DNA from 4 places in the Streptomyces sp. NPDC029139 genome. Region 2 is predicted to be linked to each of the others. Evidence: riboswitches for the same ligand, from Rfam matches in the RefSeq annotation. Region 2 holds a riboswitch; each other region holds the start of a gene.

Region 1 (4,104 bases), on a different contig from region 2:
CGACCGCGACCCGGCGCGCTTCGAGGAGCCGGACACCCTGGACCTGTCCCGGCGCGACAACCAGCACCTCGGGTACGGGCACGGCATCCACTACTGCATCGGCGCCCCGCTCGCCCGGCTGGAGGGCCAGATCGCGCTCTCGACGCTGCTGACCCGCCTGCCGGAGCTGCGACTTGCCGTGGATCCGGCCGATCTGCGGTGGCGCGGCGGTCTCATCATGCGTGGATTGCGCACCCTTCCGGTGCGGTTCGACCGACTTGCGAGCTGACGGGCCGTCAAGAATGTGACTTTTACGTGATCTCCGCTGCATCGACTTGTGACTGACGTTCGAATGCCGCTACGTTCACCGTCACCTCAGCAGTCACGCGAAAGGCATTCCGCATGCGCTCCGGGAACGGTCGACACCGCAGACCCCGCCAGGCCCCCGCCATCGTCGTCGCCGCCGGCGTGACGGGATCGGCCCTCGCTCTGCCGCTGCTCGCCGCGGGCTCGGCCTCCGCCGCCGACGCCGCCACATGGGACCGGGTCGCCGAGTGCGAGTCGGGTGGCCTGTGGAGCGCCCACTTCGGCAACGGCCTCTACGGTGGACTGCAGTTCACGCAGGAGACCTGGGAGGCGTACGGCGGCCTGGCGTACGCGACCAGTGCCGATCTCGCCAGCCGCGCCCAGCAGATCGCGGTGGCCGAGAAGGCGCTCGCCGCGGGCTCCACGCAGTGGGCCACCTGCGCCCCCATCGCCGGACTGACGAACGACGGCGTCGCGCCCGGTGTCGACCCGGGCTCGGCGCTCACGCCGCCGGAGCCGACGGGTCCGGTCGCGGAGTCGAACCGGACCGCGGGCCTCCCGGCCGCTCCCGACGCCCTCGAGAGCGTCACTCCCGCCCCTGACGCCCCGGCGACCACCGCGCCCGCGACGCCGGCCCCGGACGCCCTCACGGAGGCCCCCGGCGCGTCCGTCGCCCCCACCGCGCCGGTGGCGCCCGGTACGGGCAAGCACCGCGGTGACGCGGCCCCGGAGGAGACGGTCAATCCGGGCAAGTCTGGCGAAACAGGTCGCCACGCCTCGCCCGGCACCTCGCCGACCGACGCACCGACCGACGCGTCGTCGGCCGGTGCGACGCCGGGCGCAGATCTGAACAATACGGACCTTGCGGACGGTTCGGGCTCCACGGACTCCGGGAACTCCGCGGACGTCACGGACTCGAAGGACACTTCGGGCGAATACACCGTCAAGCCGGGTGACAGTCTCACCGGCATTGCTCAGGAGAACGAACTCCCCGGCGGCTGGGGTGCCCTCTACGACGCCAACCGTTCGACGGTGGGCGCCGATCCGGACCTCATCCTCCCTGGCCAGAGCCTCGATCTGACGATCGGTCTGCCCGGGTCGAAGGGTTAGTTAGAAGCCGTTTGTCCGGTTCTGCTCCAGTGAGACATGGGTCTCTTTGTCTCAACTGGCATGTAGCGTCCGCAAACTTTGCTTCCGTCACCTCTCACCTGCGTAAACACCCTTCGTCCTGGAGTGCTTACGGGCGATATTTCCCCAATGGACGTCTTTGAACTTCCGAGGGGTCTGTGTCTACGGTCGTCATCGCTCGCCACCGCGGGCCCCGTCGACCGATACGCCGAATCCTGCCGTCGGCCGATGGGAACAGTCGTCGCGTCATGCGCCGAAGGCAGGAGCGGGGGACCCAAGGTAAGTGCCGTCCCCGGCCGTTGAGACAGACGGCCGACGGAACGGCTTGGGGTGAAGCCGCGCGCAAGGTCGCGCGGCCGGGCAACTCACATGGCCCGAACCCGACAGCTCACCTCGTAGGCGTCGGTGAGGAGAATCTCCATGCTGTTTTCCGCCAAGGGCAAACACCGTCGTCCCTCCAAGGCCACCCGCGCCGTCGCCCTCGCCGGTGTCGCCGGTGTCGCCGTCGCCGCCCCGCTGATGACCGCCGGCTCCGCCTCGGCCGCCACCGTCTCCGAGTGGGACACCGTCGCCCAGTGCGAGTCCGGCGGCAACTGGTCCATCAACACCGGCAACGGCTACTACGGCGGCCTTCAGTTCTCCGCCTCCACCTGGGCCGCCTACGGTGGCACCGCGTACGCCTCCTCCGCCGACCAGGCCTCGAAGTCGCAGCAGATCGCCGTCGCCGAGAAGGTCCTCGCGGGCCAGGGCAAGGGTGCCTGGCCGAGCTGTGGCGTGGGCCTGTCCAGCGCCTCCCCCGAGCAGGCGCCGCAGCAGAGCGCCCCGCAGCAGCAGGAGCGTCAGGCCGAGCAGCCGACGACCCGCAGCGAGCAGCGGACCGCGCCGAAGAGCGCGCCGAAGGCCGAGTCCAAGAAGACCGTCACCACCCCGACCGGCAAGAAGGTCGAGAAGGGTGACGGCGAGTACAAGGTCGTCACCGGCGACACCCTGAGCAAGATCGCCGCCGCGCACGACGTCAAGGGCGGCTGGGAGAAGCTCTTCGAGCTCAACAAGGACGTCGTCGACGACGCCGACCTGATCTACCCGGGCCAGCAGCTTCACCTGAAGTGAGCCCGGCGGCTCGCGTGAGTCCGGCGGCTCACGCGGCCCCTCCGACCCTCCCGCGGTGACCACCCCGGTCCGGCGCGCCCTCCCCCGTGCGCGCCGGACCGGGGTTCCGCGCGTTCGGAGGGTGCGCCTCGCGGGGGAAGCCTCCCGGCGGTGCGCCTCCCGAGGGTGCCCCTCCCGGTAGTGCGCCTCGCGAGGTGCCCCTTCCGGTCGTGCGCCTCCCGGGCCGGTCCGGCGCTCCGCAGGGCCACGCGCTCCGGCGATTCCGCGCTACCGGAGGGTAGCTTCGGGGTCGTTCGTCCGGGGATGCGTGCCCTTGGGTCCTTTTTCGTCCCAGCGGGCGGGCGCACGGCCGACCGGAGCCCCCGAGCCGGTTAGGCTCTTGTCGCAAGGCCGAAGCGACCCTGCACAAGTGTTCGTCACATCTAGCGTCACATCCCAGAAGGAGATGCTCGTGCCGTCCATCGACGTCGTCGTAGCCCGGGAAATCCTGGACTCCCGAGGCAACCCCACGGTCGAGGTCGAGGTCGGCCTCGACGACGGCAGCACCGGTCGTGCTGCTGTTCCGTCCGGTGCCTCCACCGGAGCGTTCGAGGCCATTGAGCTCCGTGACGGAGACAAGAGCCGCTACATGGGCAAGGGTGTCGAGAAGGCCGTCCTCGCCGTCATCGAGCAGATCGGCCCGGAGCTCGTCGGCTACGACGCCACCGAGCAGCGCCTGATCGACCAGGCCATGTTCGACCTGGACGCCACCGACAACAAGGCCTCGCTCGGCGCCAACGCCATCCTCGGCGTCTCCCTCGCCGTCGCGCACGCCGCCTCCGAGGCCTCCGACCTCCCGCTCTTCCGCTACCTGGGCGGTCCGAACGCGCACCTGCTGCCCGTTCCGATGATGAACATCCTGAACGGCGGCTCGCACGCCGACTCCAACGTGGACATCCAGGAGTTCATGATCGCGCCGATCGGCGCGGAGTCCTTCTCCGAGGCCCTGCGCTGGGGCACCGAGGTCTACCACACCCTCAAGTCCGTCCTGAAGACCAAGGGCCTGTCCACCGGTCTCGGCGACGAGGGCGGCTTCGCCCCGAACCTCGGCTCCAACCGCGAGGCGCTCGACCTCATCCTCGAGGCCATCAAGCAGGCCGGCTACGTCCCGGGCAAGGACATCGCGCTGGCGCTCGACGTCGCCGCGTCCGAGTTCTACAAGGACGGCTCGTACGAGTTCGAGGGCAAGTCCCGCTCGGCCGCCGAGATGACGGACTACTACGCCGAGCTCGTCGACGCGTACCCGCTCGTCTCCATCGAGGACCCGCTGTTCGAGGACGACTGGGCCGGCTGGAAGGCCATCACCGACAAGCTCGGCGCCAAGGTGCAGCTGGTCGGTGACGACCTGTTCGTCACCAACCCGGAGCGCCTGGCCCGCGGCATCGAGGAGGGCACCGCCAACGCCCTCCTGGTGAAGGTCAACCAGATCGGTTCGCTGACCGAGACCCTGGACGCCGTCGAGATGGCCCAGCGCAACGGCTTCAAGTGCATGATGTCCCACCGCTCCGGCGAGACCGAGGACGTCACCATCGCCGACCTGGC
Region 2 (4,104 bases):
TCCGCCGCCCTGCACACCCATCTCCTCCTGCTGGAGCAGGAGCGGGAGCGGATCGGCCGGCAGATCGAGGCCGTGCGGACCACTCTCCACAAGACGGAGAACGGAGAGGAACTCATGGCGGAAGAAGTGTTCGACGGATTCGATCACACGCGGTACGAGGAGGAGGTCACCGCTCGCTGGGGCCGCGAGGCGTACGAGCGGGGCGACCGCTGGTGGCGCTCGCTCGGCGCCGAGCAGAAGCAGGCCTTCAAGGACGAGCAGGCCGGCATCGCCCGCGACTTCGGACAGGCGGCACGCGACGGCCTCGCCGCCGACAGCGAGGAGGTCCAGGCGATCGCGCGGCGCCACGTCGCGTGGCTGTCGACCACGACCACGCCGTCGAAGGAGTACGTGATCGGCCTGGGCCGGATGTACGTGGACGACCCGCGCTTCGGCAAGCACTACGACGAGCACGGCGAGGGTTCCGCCCTCCTCGTCCGGGACGCGCTGAAGGTGTACGCGGAGCGGAACATGTAGGTGCGTCCCGACGCCCGGGCTCGTACGGCCCGTACGGCCCGTACGAAGCCGAACGAAGGCCGGGCGGCGCGCGGGTCACCCACTCGGCCGAGCGGGGGTCGCCGCGCGGCGCGGCTCCCGCCACCCTGGGAAGGGCGCGGTACCGTCCGTCGCCGTGTACGGACCGGGCAGGAGAGCACAGGTGGGGCAGGGGCAGGGGCAGCTGGAGGTCGGTGGCCAGGGGAACGGGCGTGCCCGGCGGCGCGGCGAGAGGGCCCGCCGGTTCATCCGCGCCCTTCCCCCGCTCATCATCCTCGGTGGCGTCGCCTTCGACCTCTCCACCCCGCCCGCGTACACGGCGGCCCCGATGTTCTCGGCCGCGCCGCTGATCGCCGCCCCGTTCTTCTCGATGCTGACGACGCTGCTCACCGGCATCGCCGCGATCCTCGCCAGTGTCGGGCTGCACCTCTACAACGGCACCGCGTCCGATGTCCCGTCCCTCACCGAGACGTTCACCGTCGTCACCGTGGCCGCTCTCGCCCTGCTCGTGAACCGGGTGGTCCGGCGCAGCGGCGAGCGGCTCGCCTCCGCCCGCGTGATCGCGGAGACCGCCCAGAAGGCGGTCCTTCCGACACCGGCCGAGCGGATCGGCGGACTGCAGGTGGCGGCACGTTATGAGGCCGCTCAGGCGGACGCGTTCATCGGCGGCGACCTGTTCGCCGTGCAGGACACGCCGCACGGGGTACGGCTCGTGGTCGGTGACGTACGGGGGAAGGGGCTCGACGCGGTCGAGGCCGTCGCCGTCGTCATCGGCGCCTTCCGGGAGGCGGCGGAGCAGGAGGCGTCGCTGGAGGGCGTCGCGCAGCGACTGGAGCGGGCTCTGGCCCGTGAGGGGACCCGCCGTGACGGCCTGGACGCCTTCGAGGGGTTCACCACCGCCGTCCTGGCCGAGATCCCGCGCGGGGACGGCCTCGTACGGGTGGTGAACCGTGGTCATCCCGAGCCGCTGCTGCTGTACGCGGACGGGGGCGTGACCTTGCTGGAGCCGACCGAACCGGCGCTGCCGCTGGGCATGGGCGAGTTGGCCGCCTGGCCGGACCGGGCCGACGAGTCCGCGTACCCGCCGGGCGCGACGCTGCTCCTCTACACCGACGGGCTCTCCGAGGCGCGCAACGCCTCCGGGGATTTCTACGATCCCGCCGAGCGGCTCTCCGGGCGGATCTTCCCGGGGCCCGAGGAACTCCTGGACGCGCTCGTCGACGACGTCCGCCGGTACACGGGCGGGGGCGCGACGGACGACATGGCGCTGCTCGCGGTGAGCCGTCCGGCGGTGGGGCAGCCGGAGCGGCGGCGCACGATGCCGGTGGTGCCGTGACCATGCGTAGTGGTGGCGTACCGCTCCGATAACAATTGATGTGACGTCAGTTTGCCGGAGTTCGACGGGTGTTCGCTGATGCGGGAGCAAAACGGTCGGTACCGGCTCAATCCTCTGAACGATCACCCGGAACAGCTTGGAATCCGGCCCTCGTGTCTATTAACGTTCGATAACGCAGCGCGGTCGTTCCAGCCGTCGCAAGAGACGGCACCGCGCGCACGCGCCGAATCCTGAAAAGGAACCGGGGAACCACCACTTGGGGTGAATCGGGCACTTTCGCACCTGTGCGACCGTGCCGGTAGGAGACCTTCCTGCTCCGAACCCGTCAGCTAACCCGGTAGGCGGTAAGGAAGGAAAGGAGTGCGCCTCCGTGGCGTCCAACACCCCTGCCCCCGAAGACACTTTTGACGGGTTCCAAGCGTTCGGCGCGCCGGGTACCGCCGGTTCCGACGACGACGCGGCGACCTGGGGGGAGTGGAACCCCACCGAGGAGTCACTCCGTCAGCAGTCCCGCTCCGGTGGCCGCCACCGGGTCGTGAAGCAGCGATCGGGCTTCGCCCGCTCGTCCACGGTCCTCGGCGTCGGTGTCATCGCGGCGGTCGGCGCGGGTGGCATGGCCACCGCCCAGGACAAGCCCGCGGTCTCCATATCCCTTCCCGACCTGAACCTCCCGGACGCCTCCGAACTGCCGGGCGTCGGCGAGCTCCTCTCCGACGGGGACGCGCAGGAGACGGGGTCCGGGACGAACAACCCGCAGCCGCTCACCGCCTCCCTCAGCGTCGCGGCCGACGCGAACGACGCGGCCACGAAGACCGACGCCGGTTCCGCGTCCGCGGCCACCGCCGATGCCGGCGAGGCGCTGCGCGCCCGCATCCTCCAGCAGGCCGAGCAGCAGCAGGCGTCGGCCGACGCCGCGGCGAAGGCCGAGGCGGAGAGGCTGGCGGTCGAGAAGGCCGCGGCCGAGGCGGCGGTGAAGGCCGATGCCGCGGAGAAGGCGGCGGCCGAGGCGAAGCGGAAGGCCGAGGAGGAAGCGGCGGCCAAGGCCGAGGCGGAGCGCCTGGCCAAGCTCGCCGCGAGCTACGCCCTGCCGACCTCCTCGTACACCCTCACCTCCACGTACGGCCAGTCCGGCTCCATGTGGTCCTCCGGCTACCACACCGGCCTCGACTTCGCGGCGCCCACCGGCACCCCGGTCAAGGCGGTGCACGGCGGCACCATCACGTCGGCGGGCTGGTCCGGCTCCTACGGCTACCGGATCGTCCTGGAGCTGGAGGACGGTTCGGAGGTCTGGTACGCGCACCTGTCCTCGATGACGGTGAACGTGGGCCAGTCCGTGGGCACCGGCGAGACGATCGGTCGCGTCGGCGCGACCGGCAACGTGACCGGCCCGCACCTGCACCTGGAGGTCCACACCGCGGGTGGCGACGGCATCGACCCGGCGGCCTGGCTGCGGGACAAGGGCCTGTCGGTCTGAGTCGCTGACGGTCTGACGACGCCCCGGGACGCTTCGCGCTCCGGGGCGTTCCGCGTTCTGGGGCGTTCCGCGTTCCGGGCGGTCGGGCCGCCTGGCGTGCGTCTCAACTGCGGTACGGGTTGTAGCCGCCGTAGTCCAGGTACTGCGGCGGAGCCCAGACCCGGCCGGTCGCCCGCGCCGCGTACGTCAGCGCCGGCGAGGCGACCGCCTTGCGCTGCCAGAGGTGGTGGAGCAGCTCCTGCTCTCGGGCCGTGAAGTCCGGGCCCGCGGCGCCGCGCTCGGCGCGGTGGCGCAGAAAGGCGAGGGTCGTCGCGAAGGCCTCGTACTCCCCGACCGCGGTGGCCGCCGGCGGGCCGTACGTCCGGCGGGCGAAGTCGCGGGCGAGGGAACGGGCTCGCATCGACGACAGCGCGAGGGGCTCGGCCGGGGAGAGCCATCCGGCCGCCGCGTACGCCGGGAGCTGCCCGGATATGGTGCGCAGCTCCCGCTGCCTGCTCGATATCGCCAGCCAGGTCAGCAGACCGAAGGCGGGCACCATGAACATGCCGTACACAACGAAGAAGCCGAACGGTCCGAGGACCGACGCCGAGCTGTTCCACAGCGCGTGCACGCCCATCGCCAGGACGAGGCCGGTCACCGGCAGCAGGACGCGCCGCACGCGCTGACGCCGGGTGGCGAGCGCGGCGAAGCCGAACCCGAGGCCGGTGAGCACGGTGAAGAGCGGATGCGCGAACGGCGACATCACGATCCGTACGAAGAA
Region 3 (4,104 bases), on a different contig from region 2:
CCGGGCGGCGATGGCCGCCTACGAGCCGAAGTGACGGAGTGACGGCATGGACCTGACGATCCTCTACCGGGGCCCGCTCGCCTCCTGCGACTACGACTGTCCCTACTGCCCCTTCGCCAAGCGCCGCGACAGCCGTGAGCAGCTGCGCGCCGACCGGGCGGCGCTGGAGCGGTTCTCCGCCTGGGCGGCCGCGCAGACCGGCGACCGGCTGAGGATCCTGTTCACCCCGTGGGGCGAGGGCCTGGTCCGGTCCTGGTACCGGCGCGCCCTCGTCGAACTGTCACATCTCCCGCACATCGAGCGGGTGGCGATCCAGACCAATCTGAGCTGCCGCACCGACTGGCTGGCCGAGGCCGACCCTGCGTCCCTCGCCCTCTGGTGCACCTACCACCCGGGGCAGACTCCGTACGACCGCTTCCTCGGCAAGTGCCGTGAACTGGTGGATCGCGGCACCCGGTTCAGTGTGGGGATCGTCGGCCTGCCGGAGCACCGGGAGGACGCCCGGCGGCTGCGGGCGGACCTCCCGCCCCAGGTCTACCTCTGGGTGAACGCGGCCGAGGGGCACACGTACACCGACGAGGAGGCCGAGGGCTGGACGGCCCTCGACCCCCTCTTCCCCTACAGCCGCCGGCCGCACCGCTCGGGCGGGCTGCCCTGCCGCACCGGCGAGTCGGTGATCTCGGTGGACGGCGACGGCACGGTTCGCCGCTGCCACTTCGTCAAGGCCGAGCTGGGCCGCCTCTACGACGGTTCGTACCGCGCCGCCCTGCGCCCGCGCGCCTGCCCCCTCGCCGTCTGCGACTGCCACATCGGCTACGTGCACCTGGAGACGCTGCCGTTGTACGACGTGTTCGCCGGCGGCGTCCTGGAGCGCATCCCCGACCGGATCCCCGCACGGCTCCCCGAGGGGCTTCCCTTCGTGGTCAGAGAGGCATGAGGTCGGGGCGCTTCGCCGCCACGTGGTCGCCGGAGCTCTCTCCGCGCAGCCGGCGGCCGATCCACGGTACGAGGTACTCCCTGGCCCAGTAGATGTCGTCCCGGCGCACCTCCAGGGTGCCCCGGGGCGGCAGCGGCGGCCAGGGCTGGTCCGGGTCGGCCGGCACCGGAAGGCCGAGGACCTGGGCGGCGCGCAGCGCGACCCGGGTGTGCCCCTCGGGCGACAGGTGCAGCCGGTCGCCGTCCCAAGCCCGCCTGTCCTGCACGGACTTGAGCGACCACAGATCCAGGACCGGGCAGCCGTAGCGGTCCGCGATGGCCCGGACATGGGCCGTGTAGGTGGCGATCTTGCCGCGCAGATGGCGCAGCACGGGCACGTCCCGGGTGTCGAAGCCGGTCGTCACCATGACCGTGCCGACGGCGGAGGTCAGCTCGGCGACGGCGCGCTCGAAGCGCTCGGCCACGTCGTCGGGGTCACTGCCCGGGCGGATGATGTCGTTGCCCCCCGCGCAGAAGCTCACCAGGTCCGGGGCGAGTTCCTTCGCCCTCGGGACCTGCTCCTCCACGATCTGGTCGAGGAGGCGGCCGCGTACGGCCAGATTGGCGTAACGGAATGCGTCGTGCTCCGGCAGCTGGTCGGCGAGCAGGACCGCGAAGCGATCCGCCCAGCCGACGAACTTCCCGTCGGGCCCGGGGTCACCGACGCCCTCGGTGAAGCTGTCACCGATCGCCGCGTACGACCCGAACACGCCCATGTCTCTTGATCTCGAATCGTCTGCCACGGGAGCACATCTTTCCCTTACGCGTGTGACCTACGCGACCGTAAGGAGGGGTTGACGGCAGGTGAGATATGCCACCGGTCAAGATTCCGCCAAGCCGGAATACGCCGAGGCCCGGCACGCGCGTGCCGGGCCTCTCTGACGTGCGTGGATCAGACGCCGACGCCGTGCTGGCGCAGGTAGGCCAGCGGGTCGATGTCGGAGCCGTAGCTCGGACCGGTGCGCATCTCGAAGTGCAGGTGCGGACCGCTGGAGTTGCCGGTCGAGCCGGAGAGGCCGATCTGGTCGCCACCGCCGACGCTCTGGCCCGCCGAGACGGAGAGCGAGGAGAGGTGCGCGTACTGGGAGTACGTGCCGTCCGCGTGCTGGATGACGACCTCGTTGCCGTACGAGCCGCTCCAGCCGGCGGAGTGGACGGTGCCGGGGCCGACGGCCTTCACCGAGGTGCCGGAGGAGGCCATGAAGTCGACACCGGTGTGGTAGCCGGAGGACCACATGGAGCCGGAGGCACGGTACGGCGTGGAGACACCGCCGGAGACCGGCGCGACCCAGCCGGAGGACGCGGCCTGCGCCGGGGCGGCCTGGGCGGGCGCCGCCGCGCTGCGCTCGGTGGAGCGCGAGCTGCGCGACTCGGCCGCGGCGGAGGAGGACTTCTCCGCCTTGGGAGCGGCCTTCGGAGCGGCCTTGGGCTTGGCCTTGGGGGCGGCCTTCGGAGCGGCCTTGGGCGCGGGCGCCTTGGCCGTCGACTTGGCGCCGAGGGTGAGCTTCATGCCGGGGAGGATCAGCGAGGGGTTCTCGCCGATGATCTGCCGGTTGTCCTGGTAGAGCTTCTTCCAGCCGCCGGCCAGGTGGTGCTCGGCCGCGATCTTCGACAGGTAGTCGCCGGGGACGACGGAGTACGTCTTCGGCTTGGCGGCGGGAGCCGCCGGGGCGGCGGCCGGAGCCGCGGCGACGGCGGCGACGGCCTGCTCGGGCGTCACGGCCGGGGCGCCCTTGTCGGCGGCGTGGGCTCCGGTCGCACCGAGGAGCGGCAGGGCGACGACGGCGCCACCGGTGCCGGCGGCGACGAATCCGCGCGTGATCGGGTTGACCTTGGGACGGCGATGCTTACCCTTCGCGGGCATGGCGAATTCCTCTCCGTCGCCTGCGAGGTGAGCTGTCGGGTTCGGACTGGAGATGTCCGGCCGCTTCTCACGCGGCTTCACCCCGAGCCGTCCGGATCGACCGGTTCGGCGTACTTACCTGGGTCCCCCGCTCCTGCCATACGTGGGTGGGTGCGGATTCCGGACGGTGGCAGGATTCGGCGGTCCGACCGGATTGACGGTGACCGTAGACGAGCGGGGTCGGCACGAACAAGCCACCGTTTTTCTTTCGCATTCACGGCCCCGCAATTCGCCCGGAATTCCGGTCACCCTCCGTGGATGTCGGAACCCCGATCACCTTTTCCGGTAAGGGGATTGGCCGCAATGATCAGGCACGTTCCGTGACCTTTATGACGCTGCTCACGCGCCGGATCCCATCTCCCCTGCAATCAGGGCGCGTTATACCGAAGGAGTCAATTCGGACAGAACACCCATTCCCCTGCCCGGGGGTGTGCGGAGCCGACCTCAGCCGGGATGATTGCCCCAGGAACCGAATCGATCCGCCAACCTTCAGGAGCACTCGTGACGCAGCAGCTGCCGCAGGTCCCGTCGACCGAACCCGAGCTGGCCGGGGTCCGCAACTTCCGGGACGTGGGCGGCCTGCCGACCGTGGACGGCCGATCGGTGCGGTTCGGACGCCTCTTCCGCAGCGGCCACCTCGCGCACGCCACCGAGGAGGACGCCGCCTTCCTCTCCACCCTCGGGCTGCACACGATCTTCGACTTCCGCAACCTGGCCGACAGGAAGGTCGAGGGCATGGACGTCGAGCTCCCGGGTGTACGAAATGTGAACATACCGCTCAACGACCCGGCCGACGGCAAGGAGTTCTGGAAGCTCGTCAGCAGCGGCGATCTGGACCAGCTCCGCGCCGCCCTCGGCGACGGCAAGGCGGCGGACCGCATGTCCGATTCGTACCGGAAGATGATTGTCGAGCGCACGGCGGAACACAGCCGCGTCCTGCACGCGATGGCCGAGGACAGCGTCCCCGCGCTGATGCACTGCGCGGCCGGCAAGGACCGGGCGGGCCTGTCCATCGCCATCTCGCTGCTCGCGGTGGGCGTCGAGCGCGAGGCCGTCGAGGCCGACTACGTGAAGTCGAACGATCCGCACCGCCGCTACAAGGTGCGCCGCAGCTCCACCTCCGCGGACGCGATGTCGCCCGAGGTGATGGAGCTGCTCAGCCCGCTCTTCGACGCGCGCGTGGAGTACCTGCGGGCGGCGCTGGAGACGATGGAGCAGACCTGGGG
Region 4 (4,104 bases), on a different contig from region 2:
GTTCCGACGCGCTCTGCATGGGGCAAGCGTACGACCGGGGTCCGACAGTGGCACCGGTCGCGCGGCGACCGGGCGCCGTGCAAGGTAGGGAAGACCCGCCGGGCCCCGCCGCAGGCGCCGGAGGTCGACCACGAGCACCCCGCGACCCGTGAGAGACTGGTCTAGACAACCCGCTTGAGACTTGAAGGGCAACACCATGGCTGAGCGCCGCGTCAACGTCGGCTGGGCCGAGGGCCTGCACGCCCGCCCCGCCTCCATCTTCGTCCGTGCCGCCACGGCCTCCGGCGTCCCCGTGACGATCGCCAAGGCCGAGGGCAACCCGGTGAACGCCGCGTCGATGCTCGCGGTGCTCGGTCTGGGCGCGCAGGGCGGCGAGGAGATCGTGCTCGCGTCGGACGCCGAGGGCGCCGAGGCCGCTCTGGACCGTCTGGCGAAGCTGGTTGCCGAGGGGCTCGACGAGCTGCCCGAGACCGTCTGACCGAATTCCGATGGAGCCGCGCACGCCGAAATGACGGCGGGGCGCGGCTCCATTGTTCTGCGGTGCGGACACGACACGTCTTTTCCGCTCGAATTCGGGGCAGCACAAAGAAAGCCCGTCGAATTCGCATTCTTTGTATACGGCCCGCGTGTTAATTCCGGACGTTCGCGGTGTGTACGACGTGTTGCGAAGCCCTCACACGCCCGCGCTCGACCCGCTTCAACCGGTGCTGCGCCAGCGAGCGCTCCGCGTGCGCCGCGGTCAGGGCGCGGGCCCGTTCGGCGTCGCCGCGCGCGACCGCGTCCACGATCGCGCCGTGCTCGGCCCACGCCTCGACGGGCTGGACCGCCGGCTCGACCGCGTACATCCAGGCGATCTTGTGCCGGAGCTGGGTGAGCAACGCCGTGAGCGCCGGGCTGCCGGAGGCCTGCGCCAGCGTCTCGTGGAACCAGCCGCCGAGCGAGCGCAGATCCTCGCCCTGGCCGCGCCTGGCCCGCTCCTGCCCCAGCCTGACCAGGCCCCGCAGCACCTTGAGGTGGGCTTCCGTGCGGCGCTGGGCGGCGCGTGCGGCGCCCAGCGGCTCAAGCAGCGCCCGTACGTCCAGCAGGTCCGCCGCCTCCTGCTCGGTGGGCTCGGCGACATGGGCGCCCGCGTGGCGGCGGCTGATCACGAAGCCCTCGGACTCCAGGGTGCGCAGGGCCTCGCGAACCGGGACGCGGGAGACTCCGTAGCGGCGGGCCAGCTGCTCCTCGGTCAGCCGGCTGCCGCACGCGAAGACACCGGAGACGATGTCGTCCCGGATCGCCGTGCATACCGAGTGCGCGGGAATGCGCATGTTCGACCTCCGCTTTGATCCGCGCGAAACCGGTTCGTCGGCGACTCTATTGCAGCAGAGCAGTATTTCCGACGGGTCTCCGGGAAGCATGGATATCTTTTGGCCAGCAAAAAGCCCCGGCTCTGTACGAGCCGGGGCTTTTCTGACGTGCTGTGGGCCTGCGGTCAGACGTTCACGCCGCGGGCGCGCAGATAGGCGACCGGGTTGATGTCGGAGCCGTACTCGGCGCTGGTGCGGGCCTCGAAGTGCAGGTGCGGGCCGGTCGAGTTGCCGGTCGAGCCGGAGAGACCGATCTGCTGGCCCGGGGTGACGGACTGGCCGACCGAGACACTGATGGCCGACAGGTGACCGTACTGGGTGTACGTGCCGTCGTTCATCCGGATGACGATGTTGTTGCCGTACGCGCCGCCCCAGCCGGCCTCGACGACGGTGCCGGAGCCGACGGAGACGACCCGACTGCCGGAGGCGGCACGGAAGTCGACGCCGGAGTGGCTGCCGGAGGACCAGAGCGAGCCGCCGGCCTGGTAGCCGGTGGTCACGTACGAGCCGGCCACGGGGAGGGTGAAGGAGTTCAGACGCTTGCGCTCGGCCTCGCGGGCGGCGCGCTCCTTGGCCTCGCGGATCTCCTTGGCGCGGGCCTCGGCCTTGCGCTTCGCCTCGGCCTTCGCGCGGGCGGCGGCCTCGGCGCGCTCCTGGGCCTCGACGGCCTCGCGCTCCTGGGCGGCGGCCTGGGCGTCGATCGTGTCCGCGAGGGTGTCGACGGCGACGATCTGGGTCAGGCCGGTGTCCTCGGGGGACGGAGTGTCCGCGTCGACGGCGAGTGCCGGGGAGGCGAGGGTTCCGATGACGCCGGTGGTGGCGAGGGTCGCGATGCCGGCGATGCCCGCGCTGCGGCGCGCCAGACGGCTCGGACCACGATGCTTCCCGGTGGCACGGGTGAACGCCATGTAGTGGCTGATCCTTTCCTTCCTTCTCGCCTACCGGGTTAGCTGACGGGTTCGGAGCAGGAAGGTCTCCTACGGGCCCCTCCGCACGGATGCGAAGGCGTCCGATTCACCCCAGGGACTTCGTGGGTCCCCGGCTCCCCAGGCTCGCGCCTGACGGGGACTCGGCGATGACTGTCCGATGCCGCGGGCGCGGCGGGTGCAACTGGCGAACAGCCGGACCGACGCTAAGCGGACCTTCTTTCAATCAGCAAACAGACACGGCTGTTTGTAAGACATGCCACAGGGCATAAAGCCACCCTCTTCCGCAATACGGACATAGGGAAGGACCCCGACGTACCGTGACGTCGGGGTCCTCCAGGGGGCTCGGTCGGGCCTCGGTCAGCCGGTGACGACGGTCACTTCACCGATGCCGAGGGCGCGCACGGGCTCCTCGATCTGCGCCGCGTCGCCGACGAGCACGGTGACCAGACGGTTCACCGGGAAGGCGTTGACGACGGCGGCCGTCGCCTCCACCGTGCCGGTCTCGGCGAGGCGGGCGTACAACTGCGCCTGGAAATCGTCCGGAAGGTGCTGCTCGACCTGGTCGGCGAGCGTTCCGGCGACGGAGGCGGCCGTCTCGTACTTCAGCGGCGCCACGCCCACGAGGTTCTGCACGGCCACATCGCGCTCGGCGTCCGTCAGACCCTCCGCGGCGAGGGTGCGCAGCACCTTCCACAGGTCGTCAAGTGCCGGGCCGGTGTTGGGGGTGTCGACCGAACCGCTGATGGCGAGCATCGAGGCGCCGTTGCCGCGGCCGTCGGAGCGCAGCACCTGGCCGAACGCCCGCACCCCGTACGTGTAGCCCTTCTCCTCCCGCAGGACGCGGTCCAGGCGGGAGGTGAGGGTGCCGCCGAGGCAGTACGTGCCGAGGACCTGGGCCGGCCAGACGCGGTCGTGCCGGTCGGCGCCCACGCGCCCGATGAGCAGCTGGGTCTGGACGGCGCCCGGGCGGTCCACGATCACCACGCGGCCGGTGTCGTCGGCCGTGATCGGCGGAACGGGACGCGGCTCGGCGGTGTTGCCCGTCCACGCGCCCAGCGTCTCGGCGAGGACCTTGTCCAGATCCACGTCGGTCAGGTCGCCGACGACCACGGCGGTGGCCGTGGCGGGCCGGACGTACGCCTCGAAGAAGGCACGCACGGCCGCGGCGTCGATCGCCGCCACCGTCTCCTCGGTGCCCTGGCGCGGCCGCGACATGCGGGAGTCGGCCGGGAACAGCTCCTTGGAGAGCTGCTTGGCCGCCCGGCGCGCGGGGTTGGCCGTCTCGTGCGGGATCTCGTCGAGCCGGTTGCGCACCAGGCGCTCGATCTCGGTGTCGAGGAAGGCCGGCGCGATCAGCGCCTCGGAGAGCAGCCCGAGCGCCTTGGGCAGCCGGGAGACGGGGACCTCCAGGGAGACCCGTACGCCGGGGTGGTCGGCGTGCGCGTCGAGCGTGGCGCCGCAGCGCTCCAGCTCGGCCGCGAACTCCTCCGCGGTGTGCTTGTCCGTGCCTTCGGAGAGGGCGCGGGCCATGATCGTGGCCACGCCGTCCAGGCCCTCGGGCTCGGCGTCCAGCGGCGCGTCGAGGAAGACCTCGACGGCCACGACCTGCTGGCCGGGCCGGTGGCAGTGCAGCACCGTCAGGCCGTTGTCCAGCGCTCCGCGGTCCGGGGCCGGGAAGGCCCAGGGCTTCGCGGTGCCCGGCTCCGGCTGCGGGTGGAACGTCATGCTCGTCAAAGACGCGGCAGCGTCGGTCACTGGTCCGCTCCCTCTTCCTCGTCGCTGTCGCTCTGTTCGGTACCGATCGGCTCGTAGACGAGCACCGC

Evidence for each region. Region 2 has a riboswitch for cyclic di-AMP ahead of ACZ4VW_RS11050 (M23 family metallopeptidase). Riboswitches for the same ligand answer to the same signal wherever they lie in the genome.
Region 1: another riboswitch for cyclic di-AMP. It lies ahead of ACZ4VW_RS18820 (transglycosylase family protein); the one in region 2 lies ahead of ACZ4VW_RS11050 (M23 family metallopeptidase).
Region 3: another riboswitch for cyclic di-AMP. It lies ahead of ACZ4VW_RS21635 (M23 family metallopeptidase); the one in region 2 lies ahead of ACZ4VW_RS11050 (M23 family metallopeptidase).
Region 4: another riboswitch for cyclic di-AMP. It lies ahead of ACZ4VW_RS26695 (M23 family metallopeptidase); the one in region 2 lies ahead of ACZ4VW_RS11050 (M23 family metallopeptidase).

The regions. Positions count from the first base shown of each region.
Region 1 covers NZ_JBVHWN010000007.1:267,184-271,287, forward strand. Annotated here, with positions in the region: gene ACZ4VW_RS18810 (cytochrome P450 family protein) at 1-268, shown strand, start outside; gene ACZ4VW_RS18815 (transglycosylase family protein) at 382-1,395, shown strand; cyclic di-AMP (ydaO/yuaA leader) riboswitch at 1,655-1,830, shown strand; gene ACZ4VW_RS18820 (transglycosylase family protein) at 1,834-2,523, shown strand; gene eno (phosphopyruvate hydratase) at 2,975-4,104, shown strand, end outside.
Region 2 covers NZ_JBVHWN010000004.1:16,209-20,312, reverse strand. Annotated here, with positions in the region: gene ACZ4VW_RS11060 (MerR family transcriptional regulator) at 1-516, shown strand, start outside; gene ACZ4VW_RS11055 (PP2C family protein-serine/threonine phosphatase) at 698-1,870, shown strand; cyclic di-AMP (ydaO/yuaA leader) riboswitch at 2,082-2,229, shown strand; gene ACZ4VW_RS11050 (M23 family metallopeptidase) at 2,241-3,344, shown strand; gene ACZ4VW_RS11045 (PrsW family intramembrane metalloprotease) at 3,448-4,104, opposite strand, start outside.
Region 3 covers NZ_JBVHWN010000009.1:248,142-252,245, forward strand. Annotated here, with positions in the region: gene ACZ4VW_RS21620 (STM4012 family radical SAM protein) at 1-34, shown strand, start outside; gene ACZ4VW_RS21625 (STM4011 family radical SAM protein) at 47-937, shown strand; gene ACZ4VW_RS21630 (SGNH/GDSL hydrolase family protein) at 924-1,718, opposite strand; gene ACZ4VW_RS21635 (M23 family metallopeptidase) at 1,868-2,839, opposite strand; cyclic di-AMP (ydaO/yuaA leader) riboswitch at 2,844-2,998, opposite strand; gene ACZ4VW_RS21640 (tyrosine-protein phosphatase) at 3,380-4,104, shown strand, end outside.
Region 4 covers NZ_JBVHWN010000014.1:93,963-98,066, forward strand. Annotated here, with positions in the region: gene ACZ4VW_RS26680 (GNAT family N-acetyltransferase) at 1-19, opposite strand, end outside; gene ACZ4VW_RS26685 (HPr family phosphocarrier protein) at 197-478, shown strand; gene ACZ4VW_RS26690 (GntR family transcriptional regulator) at 630-1,313, opposite strand; gene ACZ4VW_RS26695 (M23 family metallopeptidase) at 1,478-2,260, opposite strand; cyclic di-AMP (ydaO/yuaA leader) riboswitch at 2,274-2,437, opposite strand; gene ACZ4VW_RS26700 (M16 family metallopeptidase) at 2,639-4,006, opposite strand; gene ACZ4VW_RS26705 (M16 family metallopeptidase) at 4,033-4,104, opposite strand, start outside.